DNA from 2 places in the Novosphingobium sp. YAF33 genome. Region 1 is predicted to be linked to the other one. Evidence: riboswitches for the same ligand, from Rfam matches in the RefSeq annotation. Region 1 holds a riboswitch; the other holds the start of a gene.

Region 1 (6,981 bases):
GCGACCGGATCGAGGCGGTGATCGCGCGGGAATGGCCGGAAAGCATCGCGCCGGGAGACCTCGGCGAGCCGGACCTGTGGCACCGCTGCCGCTCCGCGCGCGCTGCCTTGCTCGATGTGCTGGGCTTCGCAGCCGGAGAGCTTTGAGGCGGGCCAGGTTTCTGGTTCGCCGGATCTTCCAGGTCATCAGGTGTTTCCACCCGATTGGAACATGCTTCAGCCTTCGGGTGTCTTTTTGACGACAAGCGTATCGGCGGCAATCCAGCCCAGCAGCGCCGAAGTGTTGCTGCCGAAAGTCGCCTGCGCCAGTCCGCTCCGGTCGCGGCTCCCCACGACCACGAGATCGGGCGCGAATTGCATGATGGCGCGGGCGAGCACTTCGTCGGGCGCGCCGAGTTCCAGGCGCGGCGTGATCCTGGCGGCAAGCGCCGCCGGCAGGGCTTCGTTAGCGAGAAATTCGTCGAGCCGGGCGCCTGCCTCGCGCCGCAGTTCCTCGCGCATGCCGTCGGAATCGACCCAGCCGCGAAACGGTACGTGATAGGCGTGAACCACCTCGATCGGTACCTGGGGGAAGAGTTCGCCGGCAGTGCGCAAGGTCCGCAAGGCATCGACCGACAAGTCGACGGCCACCAGCATGCGCCGGTACGGCGTGCGGGCGCGTTGCTTGACCACCAGCACCGGAGCGGCGGCATTGCGGATGATATGGTCTACCGCCGTGCCCAGGAAATAGTCGCCGAGGTGATTGAACCGGGCGATGCCGGTCACGATGAGCGAGGGGGCAAGGTCCTGCGCCACGTCGGCAATGGTGTCCGGGGCGGGACCGGCGGGCAGGAGGATGCGGACATTGCCGGGATCGGCCGGCAGCGTCTGGCGCACATCGTCTTCGGCCACCCGTTCCTCGGGGCGGAGGGCGTGGAGCACGCACGTCTGCACCTGCCATTGTCCGCCGAGCATGAGCGCCCGGTCCACCGCGCGGTCGCTTCGCGGGCTGAGATCCGTGGCGACGAGTACCGGTCCCCGTTGTTCTGCCATGCGCGGTCCCTTCTCTTCCTTCGTTCCCGGGCCGTCCGGCCTTGCGGCGCCCGGATGTTCAGTCCTTTCAGGCCGCCTCGACCGGAGCCTTCCGGCGCGAGGCGGTGAGGCGCAGGACGGCGAATCCGGCCAGGGCGGACACGATGGAGCCGCCCAGCACGCCGATCTTGACCTCGTCGATGAGGATCGGATCGCTGAAGGCCAGCCCGCCCACGAAGAGGCTCATGGTGAAGCCGATGCCGCAGAGCAGGCACATGCCGTAAGTCTGCATCCAGGTGGCGCCGCTGGGCCGCTTGGCGATGCCGAGACGGGCGCAGAGCCAGAGCGCCAGGAACACGCCGATCTGCTTGCCCAGGAACAGGCCCCCCGCTACGCCCATGGGAAGCGGCGCGATCAGATGCTCCATGCCCAGGCCCGCCAGCGAAACCCCGGCATTGGCGAAACCGAACAGCGGCACGATGGCATAAGCCACCCAGCCGTGAAGCCCGTGTTCGAGGCGGTGCAGCGGCGATTCCTCGCTGTCCGGCGCGCCGGGCGTGGCGCGGATCGGGATCAGGCTTGCGGCCAGGACGCCGGCGATGGTCGCATGGACGCCCGACAGCAGCACGGCCAGCCAGAGCGCCGCGGCCAGGATCAGGTAGGGCCACAAGGCCTTCACGCCCACGCGGTTGAGCACGAACATGACGCCCATGATGACGCCGGCCGCCAGCAGGGCGGCGCCGTTGATCTCGCTGGTATAGGCCAGCGCGATCACTGCGACGGCGCCCATGTCGTCGACGATGGCCACCGTCGTCAGGAACAGCTTGAGCGAGGCGGGCACGCGCTTGCCGAGCAGCGCCATGACGCCGATGGCGAAAGCGATGTCGGTAGCCGCGGGAATGGCCCAGCCGCGCGCGAGTCCGGGCGTGGACCCGGCGATGGCGAGGTAGATCGCCGCCGGGCAGATCATGCCGGCGGCCGCGGCGATCGCGGGCAGCGCGCGATCGGACCAGGTGGACAAGTGCCCGTCGACGAACTCGCGCTTGATCTCCAGGCCGACGAGCAGGAAGAACAGCGCCATCAGCCCGTCGTTGATCCAGTGGGCGAGAGACATCGGCCCGATCATGACGTGCAGCGTGTGGAAATAGGTGTCGGCAAGCGGGCTGTTGGCCACGATCAGCGCCAAAGCTGCCGCGACCATCAGCAGGATGCCGCCGGACGCCTCACTGTGCAGGAAGGCGCGCAGGGCGGAACGGGGGCGCTTGAGCAGGGGCATCGATGTCGAGCGTTCTCGTCGGGATGGCGGGCGGGAAAAGGCGGCGGACATGGCCCGATGCCTTTGCAGATACCGGCCAGCCTAACCGGGATGCGACCCGAAGGCCACCCCAAGCGCTGCACTCCCCGCCGGTTTCCGGCAGGAGCCTCCGTACTTTAGGGCGTGGGTACCGTTTCGAGGGTGGGCACGGGAGCGGCGGTGGTGGCAGGAGCGGGGGCGGGCCCGGAAGCGGCCGGCTGGACAGGGGCCGCGGGGGAATTGCCCTGCGGTGCGGGAACGGCGGGCTGTGCCGGTGCCGGTGTCTGCTCCGTCACGTCCTTTGTCGCTTCGGCCTTGGCTTTGGCTTCCGCTTCCTTCGCCTTGTCCTTGTTGTCGGCCGTCTTCATGCTCGGGCCGTAGACCGGCACCACGTCGGGCGTGATCCGGCCGTGGAGCGCCTCGATCTCCGCCTTGCGCTGCCTCAGGTAGAGTTCGCGGTAGGCGGCGTAGGGCTTGTCTTCCTTGCGGATCTTGTTGATCCGCTCGTCGAAGGCTGCGCGCTCGCCCAGTTGGTCGACGATGGTCATCGGCAGCACGACCGCCGGATTGGTGAAGGGCTTGCCGATGACGGCGGGCACCAGCAGCCTGTCGACCGAATCGCCGATGATGTCGCGCAGCGTCGTCGGGCCGACGATCGGCAAATAGAAGAACGGACCGGGGCCGACGCCGTAATAGCCCAGCGTATTGGCCAGCCCATTGGGGCGGTAGGGCAGGTTGAACGGCTTCTTCTTGGCCACGTCCACCAGGCCGGCCACGCCCAGCGTCGTGTTGATCGCGAAGCGGCCTGCGGTTTCCGCCGCCTTGCCGGGCTTGAACTGCAACAGGTAGGCGGCGAAGACCACCGGCTCGCTCAGGTTGGTGAAGAAATTGCGCAGCCCCTGGCGAACGGGGCGCGGCAGGCCCTTGTTGTACGCCTTGGCGACCGGCTCCAGCACGGCCTGGTCGACGGCCTGGACCGCCTTGAAGGATTCGATGTTCAGCTTCTGCAGCGGATCGCCCGGCGGTGCCGGTTCGGGCGCGGTGACGACGATGACCGATTCGGGCTCGTCGGAAGCGGCTTCCGGCGGGGTGGCAGAGGCGGCCGGCGCAGACGTGTCAGGAACCGTTGGGGCCGGATTTGCCGGGACCGCAGGATCGGAGACCGGCGGGGTAGTCGCATCGGCAGGCTGAAGTGCCGCCAGCTGAAGGGCGCCAACTTGCGGGTTGCCAACTTGCAGATCACCCGCCTCTGCCGCGGTATCGACGGCGAAGTGAACAGGAGCGTCGGGCACCGACGGGCCCGTCATCAACAACGCCACGGCGGCAGCCGGCAAACTCATTCGATGGTCCTTAGCATATCGCGGTCTCTGCAGCGAAGACGATTTTTCCGCGATCAGGCAATTCCGCTGGGCTTTCCGGCCGCTAGGCTCGATTTCCGCTTTCGTCAATTGGACCGGCCGATGGCTGTCGCATCGCCCAAGCGCCCATTCGCCGCCTCTCGGACAGGCCGTTGCAAGATCGGGCCGAAGCGCTTATGACGCTTCCCAGCATCAAGAGTTGGGATGACGCCCAACGCCAACCTGCCGATCCGGGCAAGGTGGCACTCCCCTCGGGGAGGATGTGGCCGACCCGGCAATCAACGGATCAAGCCACCAGCGTCATCCCCGAAAGAGGACCGACGCAAGTGCCCATCAAGATTCCCGACGATCTGCCCGCCCGCTCCATCCTGGAAGCCGAAGGCGTGGCCGTGATGCGCGAAAGCGATGCGGTGCGGCAGGATATCCGCCCGCTGCGGATCGGGCTGCTCAACCTCATGCCTGACAAGGTCAGCACCGAAACGCAGCTCGCCCGCCTGCTGGGCGCCACGCCCTTGCAGATCGAGCTGACCCTGGTGCGGATCAGCGACCATGTCGCCCGCAATACCTCGGCCGAGCATCTCGAAGCGTTCTACCGCCCCTGGTGCGATGTCCAGCACGAGCGGTTCGACGGTTTCATCATCACCGGCGCCCCGGTGGAGCGCATGGCCTTCGAGGAAGTGCGCTACTGGCCGGAGCTGCGCCGCATCTTCGACTGGACGCGTACGCACGTCCATAGCTGCCTGACGATCTGCTGGGCCGCGCAGGCCTTCCTCCACCACTTCCACGGCGTGCCCAAGCATGCGCTCGACGCCAAGGCCTTCGGCGTATTCCCCCATCGCAATCGCGCGCCGAACTCGCCGTTCCTGCGCGGCATCTCGGACGAATTCGCAGTGCCGGTCTCGCGCTGGACGCAAGTGCGCCGCGCCGACTTGCCAGAGGGCGGCGATTTGCGGGTGCTGGCGGAGAGCGACGACAGCGGGCTTTGCCTGCTCCACGATCCGGCCCGCCGCGCGCTGCTGATGTTCAACCATCTGGAATACGACGGCGACACGCTGGCCAACGAATACAACCGGGACGGCGGCCCGATCCCGGCAAACTACTACCCGAACGACGATCCCTCGCTGCCGCCGATCAATGCCTGGCGCAGCCATGGCCACTTGTTCTTCGGCAACTGGATCAACGAGATCTACCAGACGACACCTTTCGACGCCGCCTCCATCGGCCAGTCGGCGCGGGGCGAAGCGGCAGCGGATGAACGGGCCGCAATCGGGTCGGCCGCAATCGAGCAGGCCGATGGGCCGGTAGACCTGGCCCCGGCGTAACCTCGATGCCGCGCGCGGCCCGGCCGGTCGCGGAATTTTTTCCAGTCGAATGAAGCATTTGTAAATTTCTGTTGCCGGGATCGGCGGGGAGCGACGCGCATCCCGGCCGTCCGGGGGCATGGCGTCCTATAATGTCACTGCCCCCTATCGTCCCATAACAGGACTTCCATGCATTTCGCTTCTTCCGCCGGGTTGGTCCTGGCGCTGTTCTTCCTGCCCGTCACTGCCCAGGCCGCCGACGATACGCCCGACTTTTCTGTCTCGGGTGCCGCCACGATCATCAGCGACTATCGCTTTCGCGGAATTTCGCTGACCGGCAAGGATCCGGCGGTCCAGGCGACGATCAATCTCTCGCACAAGAGCGGGGTCTACCTCGGAACCTGGGCCTCGTCGCTCGACATGGGCGATCGTTACGGCCCCACCGAGGTGGATTTCTACGGCGGCTGGGCCGGGACGGTGGCTGCCGCCACCACGCTCGACGTCGCCCTGGCCTATTACAGCTATCCCGGCGGCGAACGCCCGGCGACGGGGAGCGGCGCGGCGAAAATCGAGTATTTCGAGACGACCGCCCGGCTCACTCACGATTTCGGCCCGCTCAGTGCCACGGTCGGTTCCGGCTATAGCTGGGACCAGTCGGCACTCGGCGGCGACCACCTCTATCTCTTCGGAGAGACCGCCGCGCCGATCCCCGGCACGCCGCTGACGCTGAGAGCGCACGGTGGCCGCAGCAAGGGCGCGATCAGCCCGAAACCCGGCGGATATTACGACTGGTCGCTGGGCGCCGACGCGGCTCTCGGACCCGTTACCCTGGGCCTTGCCTATGTCGACACCGATCTGGGCAGCGCCTCCGCTGCCGATGCCGCCGCGCTCTTCTCGCTTACCGCGGCCTTCTGAAGATACCTCCTGGAGCTGGAAAATGAGAGACGTTTTCAACCGCATGCATATAGCGGGCAAGCTGATGACGGTCGCCGGACTGGCCATCGCCGTGCTGCTGCTGCTGGGCTTCACCGCCGTGGTGGTGGAGACCGGCTCGGCCGTGGGTGCCTTGTCGGACCAGTCCGCCGTGGCGCAGGCCGATGCCGAGGGCAACCGGGTCGAGACCGAAGTCGCGACTTTCGCCGGAACCGCTCGCGCGCTGGCCTCGACTTTGGGTGACATGCACGCGCGCGGCACGCGCGATCGCGGCCTGGCGGTGAGCGTGCTGAAGACCGACCTGCTCAAGTCCAAGGTCGCCCAGGGCAGCTGGGCCATGATCGCGCCGGACCAGTGGGACGGCGGCGACGCCGGCAAGGGCGGCCAGCCCGGATCGGGCAGCAATGGCAGCTTCAGCCCTTATTGGGTCAAGGCTGCCGGCGTGCTGACGATGTCTCCGAACAACGAGGCGGATGCTTATGAAAAGCCCTATTTCCGCAAGTCCTTCGAAAGCGGCGCGGGCGCGATCGTCGACCCCTATTCCTATGACGTGAACGGCACGACGATGCTGATGACGTCGATCACTTATCCGGTCCGCTCGGGCGAGCGCGTGATCGGCGTCGTCGGTGTCGACATGGACCTCGGCGGCGTGTCCGAGCGCCTGTCCAAGCTCAAGCCGTTCGGCACGGGCCGGGTCATGCTCCTTTCCGCCTCGGCAACCTGGGTCGCCAATCCCGATTCCTCCAAGCTCAGCAAGCCTTACGAAGGCGCGGGCCTTGACGAAGTGAAGGCCGCGCTCACCAGCGGCCAGGTGCAAGTCGTGTCCGATATCGACGTCGACGGCGTGGCCACCCGCCGCGTGATCCAGCCGGTCGTCCTGGAGGGCCTCGGTACCACCTGGGCGCTGGTTCTGGACGTTCCCGAGGCGACGATTGCCGCGCCTGCACGCAGCATGGCCTGGCAGCTGGTGATCGGCGGCCTGGTGATCGTTGCGGCCGTACTGGCGACGCTGTTCTATGCGGCCGGCGGCATCATCGGCCGTCCCATGGCCAAGCTTTCGGGCGCGGTGGACCGCCTGGCGAAGG
Region 2 (6,981 bases), on a different contig from region 1:
AAATGGCGCGCCACCGGGCCGGAGATGGGATCTCCCAGAACCAGCAACGAGGTGGGAAACCAGTGGTTTGTCCAGACGGTCGGCGCGAAAGGCGCTGCGTGATGGGGGATACGCGCGCCTTTGCCTTCGGGATAGGAGAACTGCCGGTTCCGCTCGCTCCAATATTCGAAGAGCGGCGGGTCGACGGGAAATTCGCGCCGGTTCTTTCGGCGCTCGAAGGCGGCGGCATCATCGGCCAGCAGCAGGTCCGCCTTGCCCAGCGGCGAGCCGAGCGTCACCAGGTCGCTCACCAGCCAGGGGGCTTCCGGCACACCGGCCAGGGCGCGGCGATAGGCGCGCTGGGCATTGCGCCAGGCGGGCAGGGCGGTTTCCTCCAGGGCAGAATCGCCGCCGCGCCGGGCCGCTTCGAGTACCGCCCCGGCCTTCTCCAGCGCGGTCAGTCGTTCCAACAGGGGCGAGCCGGCGGCATGGAGCGCCTGGAGGCGAAGCGGATCGAGCTGCGCCCAGGCCTGGGTCAGGATGTCATAGGCGATCACTGAGCCGAGGCTGTGGCCGACCAGCACGATCCGGTCGTACTCGCCGCTTTCGGTCAGCTTGCGCAGCAGCTCGACGCCGCCGGCCCGGATCCGCTGACGGGCTTCGACATTGTCCGGCTCCGCGCGCAAGTAGCGTGCCGCGTCGCCGACATAGGGCACCAGCATGCCCACGATCACGCTCGTGAGCGCGGGGCCGATCAGGCCGGGCAGCAGCGTCCACCAGAGGCGGTGATCCGCTTCGTCGCCGGACAGGAGCTGCCAGGCGACGATGGCGATGGTGATCGCCAGGCCCACCAGCCAACCCGCGATCCAGTAGGGCAGGTAGGCGCGCGGAATGCTCTGCGGGCTGCGGAAGAACAGGGAGGCGATCCAGCGGCCGATCCCGGCCACCGRGTTGCCGATCATCATGTGCGCCCAGTAATACTCGAAGAAATCGACGCGGCGGGGATCCGGCGGGTCGAAGTAACGCGTCGTCACCCGGCGCAGCTCGAAATTGTCCGAAGTGACGTCGGGCTTGGAGTAGACGGTATTGTCATAGCCCGCGACGAGCGAGCGGTCTTTCGACCATGCCGCGTCGATGAAGCTCCAGAGCGTGTCCATCGGCCGCTGCTCGCCGATGCCGTGGACGAGAATGACTGCCGTTTTGCGCACTTCTGCCAAGGATCGCCCCCCGTCTCGTCACAAAGGGCGATCGTAACATGCAAGTTATGCGGTGTTTACTGCCAATTCCTCAGAGCTTCTCTGAAAATTCGCGATCCCCGAACCTTGCGGCACGAGGGTGCTTTCCCGCGCCAGCGCGATCACGTCGGCGGCGAGACGGTCGACTTGGGCGGGGTCGGCATCCCAGGCGAACATGAACCGCGCACCGCCGCCGATGAACGTGTAGAAACGCCATCCCCGGGCGCGCAGCCCGTCCAGCACCGGCTCGGGCGCGGCCAGGAACACGGCATTGGCCTCCACCGGGAAGATGAGATCCAGTCCTTCGATCCCGGTGACGGCGCCGGCCAGCCGGCGGGCGCAGGCATTGGCGTGGCGGGCATTGCCCAGCCAGGCGCCGGTTTCCAGCACGCCGATCCACGGCGCCGAAAGGTAGCGCATCTTCGAGGCGAGCTGGCCCGCCTGCTTGCAGCGATAGGCGAAGTCCTCGGACAGGGCGTGGTCGAAGAAGATCACCGCCTCGCCCGCCGCCATGCCGTTCTTGGTGCCGCCGAAGCAGAGCACGTCCACGCCGGCCTGCCAGGTGATCTGCGCCGGCGCGCAGTCCAGGGCGGCGCAGGCATGGGCGAAACGGGCGCCGTCCATGTGCAGCTTCAGCCCGAGTTCGCGGCAGGTGGCGGAAATCGCCTCGATCTCGGCCACGGTATAGACCTGCCCGGTTTCGGTGGGCTGGGTGATCGTGACGACGCGGGGCTTGGGGAAGTGGATGTCCGAGCGGCCGGTCGCCAGGCCGCGGATGGCGGCGGGGGTCAGCTTGCCGTCAGCGCTTTGGGCGACGAGCAGCTTGGAGCCGTTGGAGAAGAACTCCGGCGCGCCGCACTCGTCCGTCTCGACATGGGCCGAGGACGAGCAGATCACCGAGTGGTAGGACTGGCACAGCGCGGCCAGCGCCAGCGAATTGGCGGCCGTGCCGTTGAAGGCGAAATAGACGTCGCAGTCGGTGGCGAAAAGGTCGCGGAAGGCGTCGGCGGCGCGGCGGGTCCATTCGTCTTCGCCATAAGCGGTCGCGGAGCCGCGGTTGGCCTGCTCCATGGCGTTCCACGCTTCCGGGCAGATGCCGGCATAGTTGTCGCTGGCGAACTGCTGCGTGGGTCCTGAGGGGAACTGTTCGGACATGCGGTCTTCCTTCTGGCGCGCGATGGACTTCGGGCGAGCCGGGAAGGAACGACGGCGATGCAGCTGGAAAACCCGTTTGTTGCCGGTCCGGCCACATCCCTTCGCATGTCTGCGAAGGTACCACCTTGCTCGGGAGCAGGTTGGTGCCGGGCGCGATCCCGACTCTTGATGCTGGGGCGCTGACTAGGCCCAGCGCCCGAATTCGTCAACCGGTTCTGCGGATTCGACCGCACACTTATCCCTTTTCGCAGGCCGATCAGCAGTAAGTCTGACTCGACGAAATTGCGGCAGCTTCGTAGCTTTTTCCTACGCTTCCGGCCGTTATGCCGCGCGGGCGCGAGGAACCGAAGAACACATGGGGCGGACTTTCGACGCGACGGCATCCGGCGTCAGCCGGGCACGCAATGCCTTGCTGATCACCGATCCCAATCGGCTGATCAGCTATGGACGGCTGATTACGGCGATCTTCGCCGTCATCGCCATCTATCTCGACCCCACCCAGCCCAGCCGCTACCGCGCGGAAGTGCAGGACGTGCTGGCGATCTACCTCGTCATGGCGATCGTGCTGGTGGCCGTGCCGATCCGGCGGCCGGTCGACAGTCCGGTCCATTTCCTCGTACATGTGCTGGACACCGCCATTCTCGGCTGGCTGGCATTCCTGACCAACGAACTGACCAGCCCCTTCTTCTCGTTCCTGCCCTTCACTTTGCTGGCGATGACCGTGCGCTGGGGCTTCATGGGCGCCATGATCGGCGCGGTCATGCTGGAAGTGGTGCTGTTCACGATCGGCATTCCCGACATCCTCGACGGGGAATCGGAACTGAACGTGCTGATTATCCGCACCGTCTACTTCCTGGTCTGCGCGGTGATGCTCGGCTATTTCGGCGCCTACCGCGAGAGCAGCCGCGAACGGCTGGCGCGCCTGGCCGGCTGGCCGATGGATGCGGGCGTCGGCGACCGGCGCGGCTGGCTGGCGGAACTCTGCGGCCATTCCGGCGCGATCACCGGCTGCGAAAGCCTGATCCTCATCTGGCGCGAGCAGGACGAGCCGACCGGGTTCATCGCCCACTGGCGCAAGGAAGGCCTGCGCCTGCTGCCGCTCGACCCGGCGACGTTCCGCAGCGTCTTCGCCGAGGCGCGGCTGGACTTCATGGACCGCACCCGCGCCAGCCTCGTCAGCCCCGCAGAAATGTCCGGATTGACGCTGGCGCTCGATGCGCTGGGATTGCCGCGCCCCCTGCCGCACGACTACGCCGTGCGCTCCGGCTTTTCGGGCCTGCGCTTTCGCGGCGCGATGATCGTGGTGGACCCGGACGGCCGCCCCGAAGATGCCCTGGCCCTGACCGAGATCATCGCCGCGCGCACCGGTTCCGAGCTGGAGCACGTCGAGCTTGTGGCACGGCGCGCCGACAGTGCCCGTGCCGAGGAGCGCAGCCGCTTGGGGCAGGACCTGCACGACAGCGTGCTCCAGGATCTCACGGCGACCAGTCTGAAACTGCGCAGCCTGGCCGCCCGCGAACCCGAGGTGGCGCAGGACCTCAAGGCGATCGAGGAACTCGTCACCGAGCAGCAGCGGCGCATTCGCCGCTTCGTGGAGGAACAGCGCGACGTCTATGCGGACCAGCCCACCGATATGGTGGCGGACTTGCGCCGCCAGGCGGACCTGCTGGAGAAGAAATGGGGCGTCACCGTCGCGTTCGACTGGCACGGCCGTTCCACCCACTTGCCGCGCAACCTGGTGGAGGAAGTGATCGCGCTGTTCTCCGAGGCGACGGCCAATGCCGTGCGCCACGGGTCCGCCACCCGCGTCGCACTGGAAGCGCGGCGCGTTGGCAGCGCGCTCGAACTCGGCGTGGTGGACAACGGGCGCGGGCTGGGACCGGCGGCGAACGGGATCGGCCCGGTTTCGCTCCGCAGCCGCGCCATGCAGCTCGGCGGCTCGATCGCGCTCAATGACAGTGCCGACGGGCTGCGCGTCACGATGGTCATCCCGCTGGACGAGGCGGCATGAGCGTCGTGAACCTCAAGACCTGCCGGGTCCTGGTTGCCGACGACCATCCGCTGCTGCTGCGCGGGCTGGCCGACCTGCTCCAGGCGACCCGCGAAGTCGAACTGGTGGAAGCGACGGGCAGCGGTACGCGCGCCTTGGCGGTGATCCGCGACAAGCGGCCCGAAGTCGCCGTGCTCGACGTGTCGATGCCCGATGTCGGCGGACTGGCGATCCTGCGTGCCATTCGCGAGAACGGCTGGCCTGTGCGGGTCATATTCCTCTCGGCCACGATGACCGGAAGGCAAATCGCCGAGGCCATCGGGCTTGGCGTCTGGGGCTTGCTGCTGAAGGACTATGCCTCGGATTCGCTGCTGGATTGCCTGCATGAGGTCATGGCCGGCCGCAAGTGGCTGCCCGAAGACCTCGTGGCCAAGGCCAAGCGCGGCGGCGGCGTCGATATCGGCGGCGAGATCGCCAGCCTGACGCCGCGCGAAAAGGAGATCAGCGCGCTGGTCTGCCGGGGCTTCTCGAACAAGGCCATCGCCGGGATGGTGGGATCGACCGAAGGCACGGTGAGCATCCACCTGCACAACATCTACCGCAAGCTCGACATTTCCAGCCGCACCACCCTGGCCACGCTTTTCGTCAAGTATCAGTCCCAGATCAGCGACAACGGCTGACCATGGACCGGGCAGCGGCAGGAGCGGAGGGCGACGCCGGCAGCAAAAAGGGCGGCGGACAACTGCGCTTCTGGCTCGGCGCCCTGGTTGGTGCGGTGTTCCTGGGGCTGCTCTGGACTTCGGTGGACATGGCGGCCGTGGGCGCCTTGCTGGCGCGGGCGAGCTGGCCGCCGCTGGTGCTGGCGCTGCTTGCCTATGGGCTCGATTTCCTGCTCCGCGCCTGGCGGTTTCGCGTCCTGCTCGATCCGGGCGGGCGGCAAGTGCCGTTCGGGCCGAGCGTTGCGCCTTTCGTCGCCAGCTTCGGGATCAGCGATATCCTGCCGTTCCGCCTCGGCGACGTGTTCCGCGTCTACTGGTTCCACCGCAGCTTCTCGCTGCCGATGGGCCATGTGCTCGGCGCCATGGTGGTGGAGCGCGTGCTCGATCTCGTCTCGATCCTGATGGTCGCCGGGCTGGCGCTGCTTCTGGTCGACACGGCCTTGCCGGCCGAGATCGTGGCGCAGTTTCGCCTCGTGCTGTTAGTGGCGGTAGGGGCGAGCCTGCTCGTTCTGCTGTCGCCCGGCGCGATCGAGGCGGTGGCCGGATGGGCCGAACGCACGTTTCCCGTGTCTCTGGTGGCCCGCATTGCCCAGACCGCCCGCTCGGTGGCGGGGGCCGTGCGCGGCACCGGCGATCCGCGCCGCATCCTGGGCATGGTCCTGCTGTCCTTCGCGCTGTGGCTGCTGGAAAGCCTCGTCATGCTCGGTGCCTGGGTGAGCCTGGGCGGCGAGGTGGGCGGCGCATTGAAACCGCTGGTGGCCTTTGCATTCTCGACTTTGGGCACGCTGGTGCCCGCGTTGCCGGGCCATTTCGGGTCCTACGAATTCTTCGGCATGCTTTCCTACCGCGCCGTCGGCGTCGATGCCGAGCAGGCGACGGCGACGATCCTGCTGGCCCATCTGCTGCTCTGGCTGCCCACCGCGCTGTTCGCGCTGGGCTGGCTGGTATCGATGCGGCGGGAGTCTCCGCTGCTGGTCATGAAGGCGGGCCAGGCCGGCTAGGCTTGCGCCGCAGCGTGAGGCATGCGCCGGGACACCGGAAGGCCCGCGGGCAGGACGCTGCTTCTTGTCGGATTCCCGATGATGGAGGGATAGAGCGCGGCTGGCCTTTGGCGCCGCGGCAAAAGGCGTCGGTGCGGGCCGACCCGGCCCGCACCTCACCCGTTCAGTGGAACCGGCGGGTCAGCGCCTCGGTGGCATTGCGATGGGCGACGGCCATGACCGTGCCTTGCGGGTTGACCGAAGTGGGCCCGCAGAGCAGCGAGGCGTCGTTGATGTAGAGGCCGTCGGTGCCGTGAACCTTGCCGAAGGAATTGGCCGCGGTGCGCCGGTCGTCCTCGCCCATCGGGCAGGACGAGAAGACGTGGACCGACGTGACGTTGCCGTCGCTGGCCTGAAGCAGTTCGGGCAGGCCGGCAAGGTCCGCCGGGGAATGCAGGTCCGGATAGCCTGCGAGACAGGGATAGATCCGCTGCGCACCCGCCGCGAACAGCGCCTCGCACAGCCGGCGCAGGCCTTCGCCCAGCACCGAGAGATCGCCTTGCGAGAAGCGCACCCGCACGATGGGATCCTCGAAGCCGGGCAGGTTGCGAACGCTCGCCTCGCCGCCGCCGGACTGGACGTAATATATACCCATGCGCCGCCAGCGCTCCGCCACCAGGTCCCAGTGGCCGGGCCGCCCCGACAGCGCGACGCCGAGCATGGCCGGCGTGCTGATGGAGCAGCCCATGCCGAAGCGCGGCTCGAATTCCTTGACCTGGTGGACCGGGTCGAAGTCTCCGGGATGGTTCACGTCGCGGTCGAATTCGGCGACGACTTTGACCATGGGATGAAAGCGCAGGCTGTCGCCGACGTTTTTCGTGATCCCCGAGCGGCGCAGCAGGGCGGGCGTCTGGACCGCGCCG

The links. A riboswitch is a leader RNA that binds a small molecule or an ion and turns the genes downstream of it on or off. The one in region 1 is predicted to bind S-adenosylmethionine.
Region 2: it holds a riboswitch for S-adenosylmethionine, as region 1 does, so the genes downstream of both, AB4Z00_RS23620 (threonine aldolase family protein) here and AB4Z00_RS25455 (homoserine O-succinyltransferase) in region 1, are expected to answer to the same signal.

What each region holds. Positions count from the first base shown of each region.
Region 1 is NZ_JBFRCW010000025.1:493-7,473, reverse strand. Features, by position in the region: gene AB4Z00_RS25475 (N-succinylarginine dihydrolase) at 1-146, shown strand, start outside; gene AB4Z00_RS25470 (universal stress protein) at 216-1,031, opposite strand; gene nhaA (Na+/H+ antiporter NhaA) at 1,099-2,286, opposite strand; gene AB4Z00_RS25460 (MlaA family lipoprotein) at 2,442-3,644, opposite strand; SAM-I-IV-variant riboswitch at 3,847-3,954, shown strand; gene AB4Z00_RS25455 (homoserine O-succinyltransferase) at 3,989-4,984, shown strand; gene AB4Z00_RS25450 (TorF family putative porin) at 5,153-5,878, shown strand; partial or broken gene AB4Z00_RS25445 (PDC sensor domain-containing protein) at 5,901-6,981, shown strand, end outside.
Region 2 is NZ_JBFRCW010000017.1:24,993-31,973, reverse strand. Features, by position in the region: gene AB4Z00_RS23625 (alpha/beta fold hydrolase) at 1-1,187, opposite strand, end outside; gene AB4Z00_RS23620 (threonine aldolase family protein) at 1,242-2,369, opposite strand; SAM-I-IV-variant riboswitch at 2,435-2,546, opposite strand; gene AB4Z00_RS23615 (sensor histidine kinase) at 2,725-4,380, shown strand; gene AB4Z00_RS23610 (response regulator) at 4,377-5,039, shown strand; gene AB4Z00_RS23605 (lysylphosphatidylglycerol synthase transmembrane domain-containing protein) at 5,042-6,079, shown strand; gene AB4Z00_RS23600 (GMC family oxidoreductase) at 6,243-6,981, opposite strand, start outside.